Regions from separate parts of the Sedimentitalea sp. genome, predicted to be linked through region 3. Evidence: riboswitches for the same ligand, from Rfam matches in the RefSeq annotation. Region 3 holds a riboswitch; each other region holds the start of a gene.
What was found. Region 3 has a riboswitch for cobalamin ahead of ABJO75_RS27270 (TonB-dependent receptor). Riboswitches for the same ligand answer to the same signal wherever they lie in the genome.

Region 1: it holds a riboswitch for cobalamin, as region 3 does, so the genes downstream of both, ABJO75_RS19130 (energy-coupling factor ABC transporter permease) here and ABJO75_RS27270 (TonB-dependent receptor) in region 3, are expected to answer to the same signal.
Region 2: it holds a riboswitch for cobalamin, as region 3 does, so the genes downstream of both, ABJO75_RS19065 (DUF1636 domain-containing protein) here and ABJO75_RS27270 (TonB-dependent receptor) in region 3, are expected to answer to the same signal.

The regions. Positions count from the first base shown of each region.
Region 1 is NZ_JBDWLR010000078.1:128,857-135,163, reverse strand. It holds gene ABJO75_RS19150 (NAD(P)H-quinone oxidoreductase) at 55-1,044, opposite strand; gene cobO (cob(I)yrinic acid a,c-diamide adenosyltransferase) at 1,234-1,842, shown strand; gene ABJO75_RS19140 (cobyric acid synthase) at 1,849-3,294, shown strand; gene cobF (precorrin-6A synthase (deacetylating)) at 3,291-4,031, opposite strand; gene ABJO75_RS19130 (energy-coupling factor ABC transporter permease) at 4,091-4,768, opposite strand; cobalamin riboswitch at 4,816-5,008, opposite strand; gene cobA (uroporphyrinogen-III C-methyltransferase) at 5,045-5,764, opposite strand; gene ABJO75_RS19120 (cobyrinate a,c-diamide synthase) at 5,761-6,307, opposite strand, start outside.
Region 2 is NZ_JBDWLR010000078.1:114,704-121,010, forward strand. It holds gene ABJO75_RS19050 (sulfotransferase family 2 domain-containing protein) at 1-396, opposite strand, end outside; gene ABJO75_RS19055 (manganese-dependent inorganic pyrophosphatase) at 571-1,491, shown strand; gene ABJO75_RS19060 (DUF6552 family protein) at 1,561-1,812, opposite strand; cobalamin riboswitch at 2,056-2,249, shown strand; gene ABJO75_RS19065 (DUF1636 domain-containing protein) at 2,330-2,719, shown strand; gene cobW (cobalamin biosynthesis protein CobW) at 2,719-3,774, shown strand; gene cobN (cobaltochelatase subunit CobN) at 3,789-6,307, shown strand, end outside.
Region 3 is NZ_JBDWLR010000095.1:57,036-63,342, forward strand. It holds gene hemF (oxygen-dependent coproporphyrinogen oxidase) at 1-9, opposite strand, end outside; gene ABJO75_RS27255 (SDR family oxidoreductase) at 86-886, opposite strand; gene ABJO75_RS27260 (class I SAM-dependent methyltransferase) at 920-1,927, opposite strand; gene clpS (ATP-dependent Clp protease adapter ClpS) at 1,937-2,278, opposite strand; cobalamin riboswitch at 2,598-2,814, shown strand; gene ABJO75_RS27270 (TonB-dependent receptor) at 2,944-4,812, shown strand; gene ABJO75_RS27275 (ABC transporter substrate-binding protein) at 4,815-5,645, shown strand; gene ABJO75_RS27280 (iron ABC transporter permease) at 5,669-6,307, shown strand, end outside.

The DNA.
Region 1 (6,307 bases), on a different contig from region 3:
GTGTACACTTCGCTATTTCTGGGATGGCCGTTTTTGTTTGCTTGACTTCTGGTGTCAGGCGGCGGGTGCCAACAGGATTTTCCCGCGATGTGCGGCCTCTTCCATCATTGCGTGCGCCTGGGCGGCTTGATCAAAGGGGAACACGTGGTGAGTCTGGGCAGACAGTTGGTCCGAGGCGAACATCGGCCAGACCTTGTCACGCAGATCGGCCGCAACCTCGGTCTTGAAGCTCTCGGGGCGCGAGCGCAGGGTTGAGCCGGTATAGATCAACCGCTTCAGCATGATCGGCATCAGGTTTATTTCGACCTTGGAGCCGGCATTGAACGCCAATTGCACGATCCGGGCATCCGGGCTGGCCGCCTTGACGTTGCGGGCAACATAATCGCCGCCGATGATGTCCAGAATGAGGTTGGCGCCCCCGGCCTCGCGCACCACATCGACAAAATCTTCTTCGTTAAAGTTGATCGCACGCTCGGCCCCAAGGTTTTGGGCATAGGCGCAGTCATCTGCGTTGGCACAGGTTGTGAAAACGCGCATCCCCAAGGCGTTGCCCAACTGGATCGCCGTTGACCCGATGCCCCCTGCACCCCCATGTACCAACAGCAAATTACCCTTTGGATTGGGGTGCTCAAAGAACAGGTTGCTCCATACGGTAAAGTAAGTTTCGCACAGTCCGGCGGCGTCCTGCTCGGCGATACCCTCGGGAATTGGCAGGCAATGCCCGGCGTCCACCGCGACGTATTCCGCATATCCGCCGCCATTGGTCAGCGCGCAAACCCGGTCCCCCACGGACCAGTTGGTGACGTCTGAACCGATCGCGCAAACTTCGCCCGACACTTCCAGACCCAAGAGATCTGATGCACCTTTGGGTGGCGGATAGTGACCACGCCGCTGAACCAGATCGGGGCCGTTGACGCCAGCTGCCGTCACATGGATCAAAACTTCGCTGCTCTGAGGAATCGGCAACTCACGCTCGCCCGTTACCAGAACCTCGGCCTTGCCGGGTTCGCGCATCTCTACCGTTTTCATGGTATCAGGCAGCATTCAACTTCTCCGGTTCAGGCACCTTGGTTTGCGCAAAACCCTATGATTTTTGGGAATAAATGGCAAACAATAAGCCACATGAAACACCGCTATTTACTCGAAAATCGATTCCAGAGACCATCGCGTTTACCCGGTCGCTGGTATAGACAGAGTTAACGCAGATTTTGCCCCGACGCACAGGACAGAACAATGGAAGACGAGAACAAGCGCCATCAGGAGAAGATGCGCAAGATCAAGGCTGCGCGCGACCGGATGATGGCCACCAAGATCGACAAGAAGGGGCTGATCATCGTGCATACCGGGCCGGGCAAGGGTAAGTCCTCGTCTGGGTTTGGTATGGTGATGCGCTGCATTGCGCATGGGATGCCTTGTGCCGTCGTGCAGTTCATCAAAGGCAACTGGAAAACCGGAGAGGCCGATTTTCTGCGCGCGAAATTCGCCGATGAATGTACCTTTGTGATTTCGGGCGAAGGCTTTACCTGGGAAACGCAGGACCGCGAGCGGGATATCGCGGCAGCCCGGGCGGGCTGGGAAAAAGCGAAAGACCTGATCCGCAACCCCGAGATCGGCTTTGTTCTGCTTGACGAAATCAACATCGCACTGCGGTACGATTACCTCGATATCGATGAGGTCGTCGATTTCCTGATGACCGAAAAGCCAGAAATGACCCATGTTGTTCTGACCGGGCGCAACGCCAAGCCTGAGCTGATCGAGGCGGCCGATTTGGTGACCGAGATGACATTGGTCAAACATCCCTTCCGCGATGGCATCAAGGCGCAGGCCGGCGTGGAGTTCTGAGGCCCAATGCCTGCGCTGATGATTCAGGGCACGGGGTCTAATGTGGGGAAATCCATGTTGGTTGCCGGATTGTGCCGCGCCGCGCGGCGGCGTGGGCTGTCGGTTGCGCCCTTCAAGCCGCAGAACATGTCAAACAATGCCGCAGTCACGGTGGATGGCGGCGAGATCGGGCGCGCGCAGGCGATGCAGGCACTGGCCTGCGGGTTGGAGCCGCATACCGATATGAACCCGGTCTTGCTGAAGCCTGAAACCGATGTCGGCGCGCATGTGGTGGTGCAGGGCCAGCATCGAACGACCGTCCGGGCGCGGGATTATTCGGCGCTGAAACCGACACTCATGCAGGCCGTGCTCGAGAGCTTTGGGCGGCTCAAACAAGCGCATGATCTTGTCATCGTCGAAGGTGCAGGCAGCCCTGCCGAGGTCAATCTGCGTGCGGGCGACATTGCCAATATGGGCTTTGCCGTTGCCGCCGATGTGCCGGTTGTTCTGGCTGGTGACATCGACCGGGGCGGGGTGATTGCGCAGATGGTGGGCACGCAGGCCGTGCTGTCAGAGCAGGATGCGAGCATGGTTTCCGGTTTTCTCATCAACAAGTTTCGCGGCGACCCCAGCCTGTTTGATGATGGCTATGCGCTGATCGAACAGCGCACCGGGTGGTCGGGCTTTGGCGTTCTGCCGTGGTTTGCCGACGCTTGGAAACTACCTGCCGAGGACGCGCTGGATATCGCCTCGGCCCCGCATGAAGGCGCGTTTCATGTGATCTGTCTGGGGCTGTCGCGTATCGCGAATTTCGACGATCTTGACCCGCTTGCACAAGAACCAGGGCTGACGCTGACCATGCTGCGAGCCGGACAGCCGATCCCCGGAGATGCCGATCTGGTAATCCTGCCGGGGAGCAAATCTACCCGCGGCGACCTGGCCTTTCTGCGCGCGCAAGGCTGGGACATTGATCTTGCCGCTCATGTGCGGCGAGGGGGGCATGTGCTCGGCATCTGCGGCGGCTACCAGATGCTTGGGCAGGTTGTACGTGATCCGCTAGGTATCGAAGGGCCGGCAGGGGAAACGCCGGGGTTAGGTCTGTTGGATGTGACAACGGCGATGGAACCGGCGAAACGGCTGACGCGGGTTCAGGCAGAACATGTGCCATCTGGGCAAATGTTTGACGGTTATGAAATTCACATTGGGCAGACGACGGGCCCTGATTGCGCCCGCCCCTTTGCCCGTATCAATGGCGACGACGAAGGCGCGATCAGCGGCAATGGCCGGATCATGGGCAGCTATCTGCACGGACTCTTTCGTCATGATGGCTTTCGCGCAGCGTTTCTGGCCAACCTTGGTGCACAGAGCGATGGGCTGGAATATGATACGGCGGTAGAGGCGACCCTAGGTGCGCTTGCCGACCATATCGAGGCACATCTGGACCTGCCGGGGCTGTTGTCTGTCGCCCGCTAACCCCGGCGCCGCAGTAAATAGATATCCATGATCCAGCCATGATCCGTGCGTGCCTGCGCCCGTGTGGTTCGGATCTGCTCGGCGACCTGATCCAGTGGCCCGTTAATCAGGATTTCTTCGGCCATACCGACATAAGCCCCCCACCAGATGTCATATTGCGTGGCATCCAGCGTGCCGAAAGAGCATTCGCCGTCTAGCATGATTACAGCGGTTTCCACGCCTTCCGGCCACCCATTGTCGCGCAACTGTCGACCGGTGCTTACGGTAAAAGGGGCCCCGATCTCATTCACAGGGATCGCATGTGCGGCTGTGAGTGCCTGCAGTGCGGTGATGCCGGGAATCACGTGGGTTTGCGGTTTGGGGGCGAGCCGCGCGGCGATGCGCAACGAACTGTCGTAAAGCGACGGATCGCCCCAGACCAACAATGCGACGACCTTGGCGCTCGGATGGGTCGCAATCGCGGCCTGCCAGCGTTCGGCAATTGCATCGTGCCAGGCATCTACTCCACGCAAATACCCATCATCATCACGTCGTTTGGGGATGTAGAAATAGGCAAGGCTCGGGAGAGTTTCGGTAACAGAACCAATGATCGTTTCCCGCACACCGGCAAGGTCCGATTTTCCGGCCCCCTTGCGCGGGATCATGATCAGGTCCGCGCGCCGGATGGCCTCGGCACCCTGGCGGGTAACATGATCCGGGTTTCCGGTTCCGATCCCGATCAGCAAAAGTTCTTGCATGGCAAACAAAAGGCCCCGTCACGAAACCGGACGGGGCCTTTCCCTAAATCTCGGACGAATTAAGCGGCGTTGTGCAGGCGGTCTGTCACCAACCCGGAATCACGCAAACCTTTCATCGATTTGGCACCGGCCAGAACGGCCAGATCGATCAACGGTTCGATCAGAACAACCATCATATAGGCCAGTCCAAAGCTGGTGACCGAAGCAAAGGTCTCGGCACCAACGCCTTGACCGTAGAACGCCCAAAAGGCGACCCAAGCGACAACACCACCCTGATAGGCGGCGGACAGTTTGAACACGTCCATGTATTTCAGGTCGACATAGGCCACATTCTGCGGCAGCGCCTTGCGCGCGAGGGCGCCAATGGCAAAGAGTGGCACCAGCAGGGTGGTGATGTTGACGAAATACATCGGCATATCAGACGGAGCAAAGAAGATGCCCTGTATCGCCAGCCCGGCCATCAATCCCACGGCTGCAGGCGCAATCCCGAGGATCAGCAACAAAGTGGTCCCTAGGATAAAATGCACTTCGGAAATTCCGACGGGGAAATGCGGCAACAACTCGAAAAAGATGAACACTGCGACGGTCGCAAGCGCGCTGCGTGCCACAAAGGATGGGACGGAACGGGTTTTCAGCTCATCGGCAATCAGCTTTAGCGAATAACCAGCAGCCGCAGCCGCTGTGCCATAGGCCAGAACCATTTTGGCGCCGTGGACAACTCCGGGTTCGATATGCATTTTCAATCTCCTTGCCGCCAACCCCGGCGGTATTACATGGCCGACGATGCGACCGGTTTCATCACGGCAGGTTTCCTGACTTTCGGATCATCGCATGCGTTGTCCCTTCCCGGCGGCGTGCCAGTGGTTACGTTAACGCATGCTCCCCTATTACAGTTGCGGGGGCAGTCCGGGAATTTCACCCTGTTCCCTATTATCCCAGACCTTGCGAGCCTGGGCACCGTATTCCTCTTCATGAGTTACAGAAGCGTCTTGCGTCAAGTCCAAAACCGGCATTCAGGTCTCTGCCAGCGGCCCATAGAGGATCAGCGCCGGTGCTGTGCCGCTTTCTTTCGCGAGTCGGGTCGCCAGTGTGCTGATGGTGCCGCGATGCAGGCATTGCTCCGGGGTTCCAACCGCTTCGGCCAGCAGAGCCGGGGTATCAGAGGGCAAACCATAGTCCGTCAACATCCGCGCCAACTTTGGGAACGTACGTTTGCCCATGAAGACAACCGTTGTCGCCTGATCATCGGCCAATGCGGCCATGTTCAGGTCTTCAGGCAATTGCCCCGCGACATCATGGCCAGTGACGAATTGCACCCGCCGCGCGGTCAGGCGCCGTGTCAGCGGTATGCCCGCCGCCGCCGCCGCCGCGCAGGCCGATGGAATGCCCGGGATGATTTCATAGGGAATACCCGCCTGCCGCAGCGCCACGAGCTCTTCTTCCAGCCGGCCAAACATGCCGCCATCACCGGATTTCAGACGCACCACCCGCGCACCGTCTGCGGCATAATCCACCAGTAAGCGGCTAACGTGGTCCTGTTTTGGCGAAGGCCGGCCCGCACGTTTTCCGACGCCGACCAGATCTGCTCCGGGTCCTGCATGAGACAGGATTGGCCCGGACGACAGGTCATCAAACAGGATGGCATCGGCGTGTTTCATCCGGTCAACAGCCTTGAGTGTCATCAATTCAGGATCGCCCGGCCCGGACCCGACGAACGACACAAACCCTCTCATGTCGTCGCCTTTGCAATCAGATGAAAGAAGGTGCCCGTGACGTTGCCACGGGTTGAACCGGTTTCGGCAACGGTTGCACCCTCGGCGTCCTGCACATCGGCGAGCGGCGTATCAGGTTGTTCCAGAATTGTGGAATAGTGAAATTCGTGCCCGCGCAAGACGGTTCCGGCGGCAAATCCCGGCATTCCTGCGGTCAGCGTTGCCTTGCGATAGCCAAGATGGAATTTCCGTTTCTCATAAGATGTAACCAATCCCAGTAGTCCCGCCATCCGGTGCCGGTTTCCATCCTTGTCGATCAGAGCCTCGCCCAAGGTCATGTAGCCACCGCATTCCCCATGAACGGCGCGCGTTTCTGCATGGCTTCGCAATCCTTGCAAAAACTGGCTCGCCGTCGCGATCCGTCCGGCATGCAATTCCGGATAGCCACCGGGCAGCCAGACGAGATCGGCGTCCTTTGCGGGTGGTTCATCGCCGAGAGGTGAGAACGGTATGATCTCTGCCCCAGCTGCGCGCCAGCCTTCCAGCAAATGCGGATAGGTAAAG
Region 2 (6,307 bases), on a different contig from region 3:
CACCTGAGGAACCAGATGCCGTGCGCTGTCGAGATAATCATCAGAGGCTCCGGAAATCAGAAAATCATCCAAGTCCAACTTCTGACCCCGCTTGGCCGCCGCCCTTGCCCGATACCGAAATTCCGACAGCGCCCTGTCATACGGGTGCCGCACGATAGAAAATTTTAGGTAGCGGTCAAAATCTTTGGCGACCATATGGCCCCGCGCGACATATTCGTCTGCATAAAGATGCGCCAGCTTTTGCGGCCCGGCATTGCGGTTGTCGTTCTGACGCAGCATCAGCGCCGCGCGGTCACGCCACGCCAACCCCAGATCGTCCAGAAACACGGTCTCGACACTTTGCCCACCCGTCTTGGGGATGTGTACAAAAACGGTCTTGTGTGCGTGGGAAATCATCAACAGGTCCGGCCGATCCAAGCGCACCCTCACAACCACTTGCGCAAAAGTCAACGCGAGGCTCGGCACCCCGGCACTCTGACCAAGGGTCGCAGCCTGCGCGACAACGGGTGACAACCCCGGGTGACGTTCCTATAACGCGCGCAAATTACACCCCTGCACAGGATGCATCAGATGACCATTCAGGTTCTTGGACACAAATCCCCCGACACCGATTCGACAGGCTCTCCCATCCTTTGGGCGTGGTATCTGTCCGAAATCAAAGGCACCCCCGCCGAAGCCGTTTTGCTGGGCGAACCCAACACCGAGGCGGCCTTTCTGCTGAAACGCTGGGACCTGCCCAAACCTGCCATCATCGATGACGTTGCGGATGATGCCCCAGTTGTGATCGTCGACACCAACAACCCCGCCGAACTGCCCGCCAACATCAACAACGCCGATGTGCAGGCGATCATCGACCATCACAAGCTGGTCGGCGGCCTGGAAACCAAGGGGCCGATCGACATCACCATCCGTCCGCTGGCCTGCACTGCTACAATTATGCACGACCTGATGGGCGACGATACCGCCAAGATGCCGGAGTGGGCCAAGGCGACCGCGCTGACCTGCATTCTGTCCGACACGCTGGAATTCCGCAGCCCGACCACCACGCCGCATGACAAGGCCGTTGCCGAGAAGCTGGCCGCCGATCTGGGCATCTCGATCCCCGATTATGCCGCCGAGATGTTCGCCGCCAAGTCCGATGTGTCCTCGTTCAGCGATGCCGAACTGTTGCGCATGGACAGCAAGGAATACGAAGTCGACGGCACCAAATTCCGCGTTTCGGTTCTGGAAACGACATCGCCGTCAACGGTTCTGGACCGTAAGGCCAGCCTGATCGACACCATGACCACCGTGGCGTCCGAGGACGGCGTGGATCAGGTTCTGTTGTTTGTCGTGGACATCCTGAACGAAGAGGCCACGCTTCTGGTTCCCAACGATCTGGTCAAGACCGTCGCCGCCAATAGCTTTGATGCCACCGCAACTGGTGACAGCGTTGTCCTCCCCGGCATCGTCAGCCGCAAGAAACAGATCATTCCTAACCTCAAAGTTTGATCGCCGACACAGGGACCCCGGCAGGTTTGCCGGGGTCCACCCTGATTGGGCCTGCAGCCCGTTGACACGCTAACCGCTGGTCATACCGGCAAGCATCGCGCCAAGGGCGACGAGATGAACGAGCATCAGCGCCTTGTCTTTCCACAGCACACCAACGGCAAACCAGCCAACAACTCCGATTAGAAATAGGTAGAGATTCCACGGGGTCCAGCCAAATCCGGTCGCCGTGTACCCCATGATTTGAATGATCGAAGCAGCCCATTTGACAGCAAATATGATGTTGTCCCTTGAAGGACTCGCGATTGCCAGATTAGCCTGCATGGCTCGACCCTCTGGTAGCATACGAGCCATCCGTCGCATATACCGATATCTTTTCTACAGGCATCACACTCTCCAATCGCCGTTTGAACTTCATATACGGACCGAATTAAAGACATGCGCGCCAGAACCATGACCCTGTGAAGATAGAAATTCTATTGCCAATACGCAAATGCCCAACACGCCGGCAGGCGGCTATCAATTTCTCCTGAACACTCCAAACTCTTGACAACACGCCGCCCCTTGGCCATTCCGCGATGTGTTGGTTTCTGCGAAAGCAGATGAAAAGGGAATGCACGACGCAGCCGCCCCCGCGACCGTGAACGGAGAGGGCACCCAAGCCACTGACCACCGGGTCGGGAAGGCGGGATGTCCACCAGAAGGCCGATGCTTTCTGACATCCGCAAGCCGGGAGACCTGCCAGCAAAACGTGACGTTAACCGGGCGGGGTGCCTCGGTGACGGGCCCGGCCCAGGCTTTGCCCGCTATTCCCCCGCTTTTGAAACAGGGAAGTGACCGGATGACTCAGACACAGGATCAGGCGACCCCGGTCGAATTGCTGGTCTGCACGACCTGCCGCAAGGGAATGCCCACCGACACTGAGGGCCCGCGCCCGGGTGCCAAGTTATATGACGCGCTGGCTGCGGGCGACGTACCGTCGGGCGTGACGCTGCGCCCGGTCGAATGCCTGTCCAACTGCGACAGCGGCTGTTCCATCGTGCTGCGCGGCGGTGCCGGTCGCTGGACCTATGTCTACGGCAATTTCGATGAAATCAGTGACGCGGACATGATCCTGGACGTCGCCTCTCGCTATCATGCCACACCGGATGGTCTGATACCTTGGCGTGAACGCCCGGTTCATTTCCGCAAGAATTGTATCGCCCGCATCCCCCCGATTGGAGAGACCTGATGTCCAACCTGTCCAAGCTGCCCGTCACCGTGATCACCGGCTTTCTCGGCTCCGGCAAAACCACCCTCATCCGCCACCTCATGCAGAACCCTCAGGGCAAGCGCCTCGCCGTGGTGGTCAATGAATTCGGCGATGTAGGCGTCGATGGCGATATCCTGAAATCATGTGCGATTCCGGATTGCCCTGCCGAGAACATCATGGAGCTGTCCAACGGCTGCATATGCTGCACCGTGGCCGATGATTTCATCCCGACGATCGAGGCATTGATGGCGCTTGACCCGCGCCCGGATCACATCCTGATCGAAACCTCTGGTCTTGCCTTGCCCAAACCGCTGCTCAAGGCGTTTGACTGGCCAGATATCCGCAGCCGCATTACTGTGGACGGTGTTATCGCGCTTGCCGATGCCGAAGCCGTGGCCGCAGGCCGTTTCGCACCAGATGTGGCGCGCGTCGACGCCCAGCGCCTTGCCGATGACTCTATCGATCACGAAACCCCGCTGTCCGAGGTGTTTGAGGATCAGATCAGCTGCGCCGATATCATCCTGTTGACCAAGCCCGATCTTGCGGGTCCGGAGGGCGTCGCAAAGGCGCGTGAGATCATTGCAGCCGAAGCCCCCCGACCGCTGCCCGTGGTCGAGGTTGCCGAAGGGGCCGTCGATGTGCGCGTGATCCTTGGGCTTGAGGCCGCCGCCGAAGACGATATGGAGGCCCGCCCCAGCCATCATGATGGCGCCGACGATCACGAACACGACGACTTTGAGAGCGTTGTCATCGAATTGCCCGAACAATCCGATCCCGCCGATCTGGTCGCCCGGATCGAACGTCTGGCAAATGAACGAAACATCCTGCGGGTCAAAGGGTATGTCGCCGTGAGCGGAAAGCCCATGCGTCTGTTGGTTCAGGCGGTTGGCGCACGGGTTCGGCACCAGTACGACCGCGCCTGGAAAGCTGATGAGCCCCGTCTGAGTCGCTTGGTGGTGATTGCCGAGCATGACGATATCGATGCCGCTGCAATTCGTGACGTCCTCACCCGCATGCCTGCGGTGGCCGAGTAGAAAAGCCTGCCACGATGCATGTCGTCTTTCGCGAAAGCCATGGCCTTGAAGAAACGGACACCCCGACGGATCTGGGGCAGAGCCCTGCTGATCTGGTGGTTCTGTCCTTTTCCGACAGCGATCTGGGCGCGTTCGCGGCAGGCTGGCATCGTGGCGGTGGTCCCGAGGGGCGCATGCCATCCCTGCGGCTGGCCAATCTCGCCGCGCTGAAACATCCGCTGTCGGTCGACACCTATGTTGACCAGACACTTGAAGGGGCCAAAGGCGTCCTGATCCGGCTGATCGGCGGTGTTCCCTATTGGTCCTATGGCCTGCAACAGGTCCAATCCCTAGCCGCGCGCAAGGGGTTGGCGGTCGCGGTCCTGCCCGCCGACGGGCGGTCCGACTCCCGGCTTGATGACTATTCGACCTTGCCGCGCTCGACCCTTGGGCGGCTGCAACACCTTTGCAATACCGGCGGGACCGTGGCTGCACAGGCAGCACTGGCTCAACTGGCGTTGGCTGCCGGGCTTTACGCAGGGCCAGTGCGTGGCTCCAAGAGCCTGCCACAGGTTGGCGCGTGGACGCCGGAACACGGTGTGACCTGTCCGGCGACGGCCTTTGCCCCAGCCAGCGGCACCCCCCGTATTCTCATCACGTTTTACCGCGCCTATCTAACCGCCGCCGACCTCGCGCCCATCGAGGCGCTGTTCACTGCCTTCCGCACCCGCGGGTATGACGTGGCCGCCCTTTTTGCGCCGTCTCTCAAGGCTCCCGAAGCGGCGGGTTGGCTGGCACGGCAGGTTCAGGCCCTCGTGCCCGCCGCCATCGTCAATGCCACGGCCTTTTCCGGTCGGACCGATGGAGGTCCCTCGCCACTCGACTCGGCCGATGTACCTGTGTTTCAGGTGGCTTTGGCCACGTCGACGCAAAAGGCATGGGCCGAGGCAGAGCGCGGATTGTCGCCCGCCGATCTGGCAATGCATGTCGTCCTGCCAGAGGTCGATGGCCGCATCCTTGCCGGTGTCGCCAGTTTCAAGGAACCCGGCCAACGTGATCCGGACCTGCAATTCGCAAGGCTTGTTCATCAGCCCCAACCAGACCGCATTGATGCCATTGCCGACCGGGTGGCGGGCTGGCTCAGGCTGGCGCAAAAGCCCAATGCCGACAAGGTTCCGGCGCTGGTCCTTTCGACATACCCCGGCAAGGGTTGGCAAATGGCGCACGCGGTCGGGCTTGATGCGATTGCATCGACCGAGGCGATCCTCGCTGATCTGCACTCACAAGGATACGCCACCGAATCGACGCTCAATCCGGCAGAGCTTGCGGCGTCCCGGATACGCTGGTCACTCACCGATTACCGCGCGGCGCTCGCGAAACTCCCTCCACGCCTCCAGCAAGATCTGCAAACCACATGGGGAGAACCGGAAGATGATCCGATTTGCTCCGACGAAGCATTCCATTTCACGGCAGTGAAACGCGGTAACGCGGTTATTGCCCTGCAACCCGAGCGCGGGCGCCCCGAGACCCGTGACGATGACTATCACGACCTCTCCCGCACTCCGCGTCACGGCTATGTCGCCTTCTATCTCTGGCTGCGCCACCAGATCGTGGCCGATGCGCTGATCCATGTGGGGGCGCACGGAACGCTGGAATGGCTGCCCGGCAAAGCGGTTGCCCTGTCTGGTGCCTGTTGGCCCGGGGCGTTGGTTGGCGATCTGCCGGTGATCTATCCCTTCATCGTCAACGACCCCGGTGAAGCGGCACAAGCCAAACGCCGGATCGGCGCCGTCACATTGGGCCACATCCCGCCACCGATGAAACAGAGCGGCACGCCAGATCGGATGGTCCGGTTGGAAACCCTGCTGGACGAATTCTCGAATGCCGACGGGCTTGATCCAAGACGCCGGGACCGGCTGCAGGCCGATATCCGCACGGAGGCCCAAGCCATCGGGGTCGAAGGCGAATTGGGACTGGATCGCGCCAGCAGCACCGCCGAGGCGATCACCCGCATCGACCGCTTTGTCTGTGATATCAAGGAAAGCCAGTTTGGAGACGGGCTGCATACCTATGGGCGTGCGCCTGTTGCGCAAGGCGGCTTTGCCACCGATGCCTCGGCTCGATCCGAGCGCGATGGGCTGCTGGATGCGCTGTCAGGTCGCCTGATCGCGCCGGGCCCCAGCGGCTCGCCCTATCGGGGGCGCAGCGATGTGCTGCCCACTGGGCGCAATCTCTACACCACCGATCCGCGATCTGTTCCCACCCGCAGCGCCTATGCGCAAGGCGTCAAACTGGCCGAGGAGTTGGTGCGTCGCCATCTACAGGACGAAGGTGACTATCCCAAAGGGCTGATTGTCGATCTTTGGGGATCAGCCACGATGAGAACGGCAGGCGAGGAATTTGCCATGGCGCTGCACCTATTGGGCGTCAAACCGGTTTGGGACGTTGGCAGCGAACGGGTATCGGGGATTGAAGTGCTGCCCATCACTGATCTTGACCGTCCCAGACTGGACGTCACCCTGCGTGTCTCGGGCCTGTTCCGCGATGTGTTCCC
Region 3 (6,307 bases):
CTCACTCATCCTATGTCCTGCCTTTTTCTTGCTGAAAATATCCCGGGGAGCGCGAGGGGCTGGCCCCTCGCATCCTTACCTACGCTCAATGGGCGGGGGCCGCGACCGGATCAAGAAGGGTTCGCCCGCCGTCCACAGTGATCACCTGACCGGTCATAAAACCGGACCCGTCCGAGGCCAGGAATTGCACCGCGTCGGCGACTTCACCGGGGGCCGCAACCCGTGCCAGTGGCGTATGGGATTCGATGTCCTGTCGATAGTCACGATGTTCCTTTAGGATCGATTTCAGCGATGCGCTCATCACCGATCCAAAGGCCACCGCGTTGACCCGTATCCGGTTTGGGGCCAGCGCCACCGCCATAGATCGTGTCATCTGGTCCAACGCGGCAGAACTGACCGAATAAGCCAGCAGATCGGGGTGGGTGCGACGGGCGGCAATCGAACTGAGGTTGATGATCGAACCTGCTTGTTTCTCACTTTCAGAATCGGATTGCTTGATCATTCTGCGCGCCACCAATTGGGTCAGTCGAAAGGCTGGCATCAGGTTCTGGTTGAGCAGGCTGATGACTGAATCATCATCCGGATCCAGCGGATTCGAAGGAACAACCTGCCGTGATCCATTGACCAAGATGTCGATTTCATCGAACGCGTCCAGAGTTGCCGAAACTAGGTTGGCAATGGTCAGGCGTTCGCGCAAATCTCCGGCGAAATACCGGACATTACTATCGTCAACCTGTTCCCCCAATTCGTTCTTGAGCCGCTTTTCGTCCATGTCGGCGAACATGACGTTTGCGCCCTTTTCGACAAACTGACGTCCTATGGCCAGACCGATGCCATTGGCCGCTCCGGTGACAATGGCGGTCTTGCCGGCGATGGAAAAGGACATGGAAACACTCCTCGTGCATGGAAATGGCGCGGATCAGCGCCGTGTGCGGTTGGGCGTAGGTTTACCAGTGGGCTTTGGGCGGACGGCGTGGAAGATCTTGAACCGGTTGTCACCACCCGCGTCCTCGACCTTGGCGAAACACTCGTCCAGTGTGCGTTCATAGGGTAGGTGCCGATTGGCCACCATCCAGAGATGCCCCGACGGCTTCAGCATCCGCGCAGCAGCCGTAACAAAGGCGCGCCCCAGCGACGGATCGGCGGTGCGGCCCATGTGAAAGGGCGGATTCATGATGATTGTATCGACACGCTCTTCTGGTGCCCAACGGGTGGCATCTGCCCAATGAAATCGGGCACGGGGGTCGGAAACATTCTGGCGGGCGCACTCCAGGGCAATGGCATCTGCCTCAACAAGATCCAGCCGTTCTACCCCGTTCCTCGTCAGAACCTGTGCCGCAAGATACCCCCAGCCGGCGCCCAGATCGGCGACGTGTTTTCCCATCTTTTCTGGCAATGCGCGCCCAAGAAGCTCCGACGCCGGATCGACTCCGTCGGCAGAGAACACACCCGGTGCAGTGACAAAATCACCGATGGTTTGCGGGCTGGCTTGCCAGTCTGCAAATGCCTCCGGATTGGCATCAAACCAAAAGAGTTTGCCATGTGATTTGGCCACCGGTCCGAATACATCCACGCGCTTGCGACACTCTTTGAGCATGCTGTCGATACCGTCGGTTTTGGTTCCGTCGATGATGACAGGCCCGGTGTTGCGCTGGCAGGCGCTTGCGATCAGGGAACGGGCCAGCGCCTTGGCGCGAGGCAGGCATACGAGTGCGGCCCCGCATGGCGCATCGCTGAACGCAGCGCAGGAATACCCCAAAGACTGGAAATGGTCGAAATCCGGTTTGAACGGCTGAACGACTTTGATCCGGTCAGCAGGCAGCGCAGACAAATCCGTCATCGCAACCGGATGCAAGACCGACACCACGCCGGTCGCAGGCAGATCAAGTCCACCTGAATCAATCGCCAGAGGCAGCCGGGCGGACATTGATGCGGCCTAGTCTTCCTTTTCCATCGTGCACTGCAAAGGGTGCTGATGGCGGCGGGCAAAGTCCATGACCTGACCTACCTTGGTTTCTGCGATTTCGTGGCTGAACACACCAACAACGGCGACACCTTTCTTGTGCACCGTCAGCATGATTTCAAAAGCCTGCGCATGGTTAAGCCCGAAAAACCGCTCGAGCACATGCACGACAAACTCCATCGGAGTATAATCGTCGTTCAGCAAGAGCACCTTGTACAGCGGAGGGCGCTTGGTCTTTGGGCGCGTTTCAAGAAGGATTGACGTGTCTGAATCGTCATCCGTCTTGTCCGACAGCGTTACGGGCACTTGTGTCATTGCGGCAGAGGGTCCGGTTTTCGTGAATTTGTCTCAATGTTCATGGCTTATATAGCCTTCCTGCAAGATTCGGAAAGAGCCAGTGATTGTTGCGCCTGCTGAAACCGCGTTCATTTCTGGCTAGACCATTCCCGCTTGTCGTCACTCCCGGCATCCGGCGGGTCGGATTCCGGTAAATTCGAACCCGCCATGACGTCGCCAAGATGGCTACCTCGCCACCGGACGCCAGGTTCGAGCCAAACAAAGCCAGTTTCGATGCGCATGGTCAAACCGATCAGGTTCCCTGAATTACGCTCTTCACAAGATATTAAAATCGCGTTAACCGTTTCGATGCTTCGGTCCGGGCAACCTGTTGTCCGGATAATAGGGAACACGGTGCGGTGCCGCCGACATTGGCACCAAATCCGTGACTGCCCCCGCAACTGTGAGCGGTGAGCGAAGCCGGTATACACCACTGTTACGCTTTGCGTGATGGGAAGGTCCGGCTGAGCATTGACCCGCGAGTCAGGAAACCTGCCGAGGTGATCACCCTGTCTGAACGCGAGGGGCGTTTCGGCTGCGGTTCTTCCGCTGTGGTGGCTTCACCGTCTGCGGGGGTTAACCATCCCTCATACGACATATTGACGTAGTGCAACCGGTTTCCCGGTTGAACGAGAGGGGAAAGAATGACCCGTACCATCCGCATGGCTTGCGTAGCCATTTCCGCCGTATCTGCAGGCCCGGCGCTGGCTCAGACACCATATGAGCTTGACGAGATCATAGTGTCCGGCGGTTTCAGCCCGATCGAAGAGCGACGCTATGGGCAATCGGCCTCGGTGCTGACCGCCCAAGACATCGAAGATCGTGGTATCCTGACGGTTCAGGATGCGCTTCGCGCGGTTCCCGGCCTTGCGGTCAGCGGGACGGGAAACAACTTCACGCAGGTCCGTATCCGCGGCGCTGAGGCCAATCACACGCTGATCATGGTTGATGGGGTGCAACTCTCTGCTGGCGACAGCGAATATATCCTCTCCGGTCTGGACACCGCAAATATCGAACGGATAGAAGTTCTGCGCGGGCCGCAATCCGTGTTCTATGGCAGCAATGCCTCGGCCGGTGTGGTCAACATCATCACCAAACGGGGTGCAACAGGCACTGAATACGGCGGGTCGGTTGAAATCGGCGACGGCTATGCCGCCTCGGCACGGTTTTCGGTCCGGTCTGACCGGGGCGGCCTGGCCTTTGGCGTGTCGCGTCTGGACGACGACGGATATGATTTTTCTGGCAGCGACGGTGAACTTGACGGAACACGGCGATCCACCCTGAACTTGACCGGCGACTACAACGTGACGGATCGGTTGACGTTGGGATTCACCTTGCGTGCGTCAAACGAGAAGTTTGCGTTTGACACGACAAGCTATGTCGCCAGCACGGCAGACGAATATGTGATCGACGATCCCAACCAGACCTCGGAACGCAAGGAACGGTCTGGCAGCCTGTTTGCGGAATACGAAGCCTTGGACGGACGATTGGTGCATCGGCTGACCTTTGAAGGGTCGGAATACGAACAAAGCACAAATGGTGCCACGCCCACCAAAGCGGATCGTTCAGCCGCGAAATACCTGCTGAGCTATGGGCTGGACGGCTATGCAGTCGCCTCTACCAATCACCTGCTGAATATCATGGCCGAATGGGAACAAGACAGTTCCTCGAGCAACCCGGAATACGAGCGCGAGACCAATTCGGTGGCGATGGAGTATCGCGGAACATTGGACAATGGCCTGAACCTGCAGGCAGGGCTGCGCTATGACGACAACAAGGTCTTTGAGGATGACCTGTTGTGGATTCTGGCCGGGTCCTACACCTTTGTCGGCAGCGGTGTGCGGTTGCATGCGTCGGCCGGGACGGGGTCAGTCAATCCCACCTATTTTGAACTCTTCGCGGATACCTTTGGTTTTGTCGGCAACACCAGTCTAAAGCCGGAAAAGAACCAAAGCATCGATTTTGGTGTCGAAGTCCCATTCTGGGGAGATCGCGGGCTGGTGGATGTCACTTATTTCCACGCGAATCTCACAGATGAAATCGTATCAATATTTGACCCTACCACTGGCAATTCTGTCTTTATCAATGAAAGCGAAAAGAGCCGCCGGCAAGGTATCGAAATCAGCGGCAATCTGCAGGCCACCGATACGCTTGAGCTGCAGTTGAGCTATACCTATCTGCACGCGAAGAATGCGGATGGCACGGTCGAAGTCCGTCGCCCGCGACACGAGTTGTGGTTGGGCGCGACTCAGCAATTCATGCAGGGTCGTGGCAGCGTCACTGCGGATCTGCGCTATATCGCGGGGAACTATGACACTCAGTTTTTCAGCAGCTACGAACTTGCCGAGTTGCCGGATTATGTGACGGTGGACGTCGCCGCACAATACGATCTGACTGACACGGTGCAATTGACCGGTCGTATCACCAACCTGTTTGACGAAGAGTATTCCGATACCTGGGGCTATGCCACGCGGGGCCGCACGGCCTATGTCGGGCTGCGGGCGGCGTTCTGAGGATGCGAGTGGGGGTCTTCGCACTCTGCGCTTTGATCGGTTGGGTCGGGTTTGCCGTGGCTCAACCGGTTCGCGTGGTGTCGATAAACCTCTGCACCGACCAGCTCGCCATGCTTCTGGCGGGGCCGGATCAGCTTTATTCAGTGTCCTATCTCGCCAAGGATCCACGCGCGTCTGCAATGACAGTTGAGGCCGAGCAGTATGTGATCAATCACGGGCTGGCCGAAGAGATTTATCTCATGCAGCCTGATCTGGTGATTGCGGGAGCCTATTCGACACGCGCAACGGTGGATATGTTGCGGCGGCTTGGCGTTCCGGTTGCCGTGTTCGAACCGACCTACTCACTGGACGATGTGGGCGCGCGGATTACGCAGATGGGTGAAGTCCTGCAACGTCAAGGCGCCGCGGCGATCATGTTGGCGGATTTTGATGCATGGCTCAAAGTGTTGACCGCCGAGGTCGAACACAATCCCCGCGCGATCCTTTACTACGCCAACGGCTATACGTCCGGCGACAACACGCTTGCAGGTCAAATCCTGCTCGCGGCCGGGTTTTCAAACGCTGCCAGCGAAGCCGGGTATGAGGCAGGTGAGAAACTTCCCCTTGAGGTGCTGGCACTGACCGAACCGGAGATCGTGATTGCCGCACGCCCATATCCGGGTGCGTCGCGATCCGAGGGCATTCTGGATCATCCGGTGGTACAAAAGCTGCGCGTCAACCATGCCGGGGCCACCATGACCGACCATGACTGGGTCTGCGGCACACCTTATGTGCTGCGCGCGATTGAAAACCTCGTGGCGGCCCGCGAAACCCTGAGCGGAGCAAAGCCGTGAGCCGTCTAACCCTTCTTCTTGTTATGACCTTGGTGGGGTTGTTTGTAACGTCCCTGCTGACGGGGCCGGCCGATATCGGCATAGGCGAAAGCCTGACCGCGCTCTTTGTCGGCGACGGTGGGCCGCTGACGCTGGTCATGCGGGAAATTCGTCTGCCGCGCGCCTTGCTCGCTTCGTTCATTGGCGCCAGTCTCGGGCTGGCCGGGGCCGCGATGCAGGGGTATCTGCGCAATCCACTGGCTGAGCCCGGACTTATTGGCGTGTCGGGGACTGCGGCGCTTGGCGCGGTCCTTGCCATTCATACCGGCCTTTCGACTGCCTTCGCCTTTGGCTTGCCGCTGGCGGCATTGACCGGCGCACTATTGGGGGTGTTGCTGGTGATGGCGTTGGCCGGACCACGGGGCACATCGCTGACCTTGATCCTGGCGGGAATTGCCGTCTCGGCGCTTGCGGCGGCACTCACGTCACTGGTGTTGAACTTGTCACCCAACCCGTTTGCCGCAAATGAAATCGTGTTCTGGATGATGGGGTCTCTGGCCGATCGGTCCATGGCCCATGTCTGGTTGGCACTGCCCTTCACTTTGGTTGGATGGGTTCTTCTGGGCACGCTTGGTCGCGGGCTTGATGCCCTGACACTGGGCGAGGACGCTGCGCGCGCCATG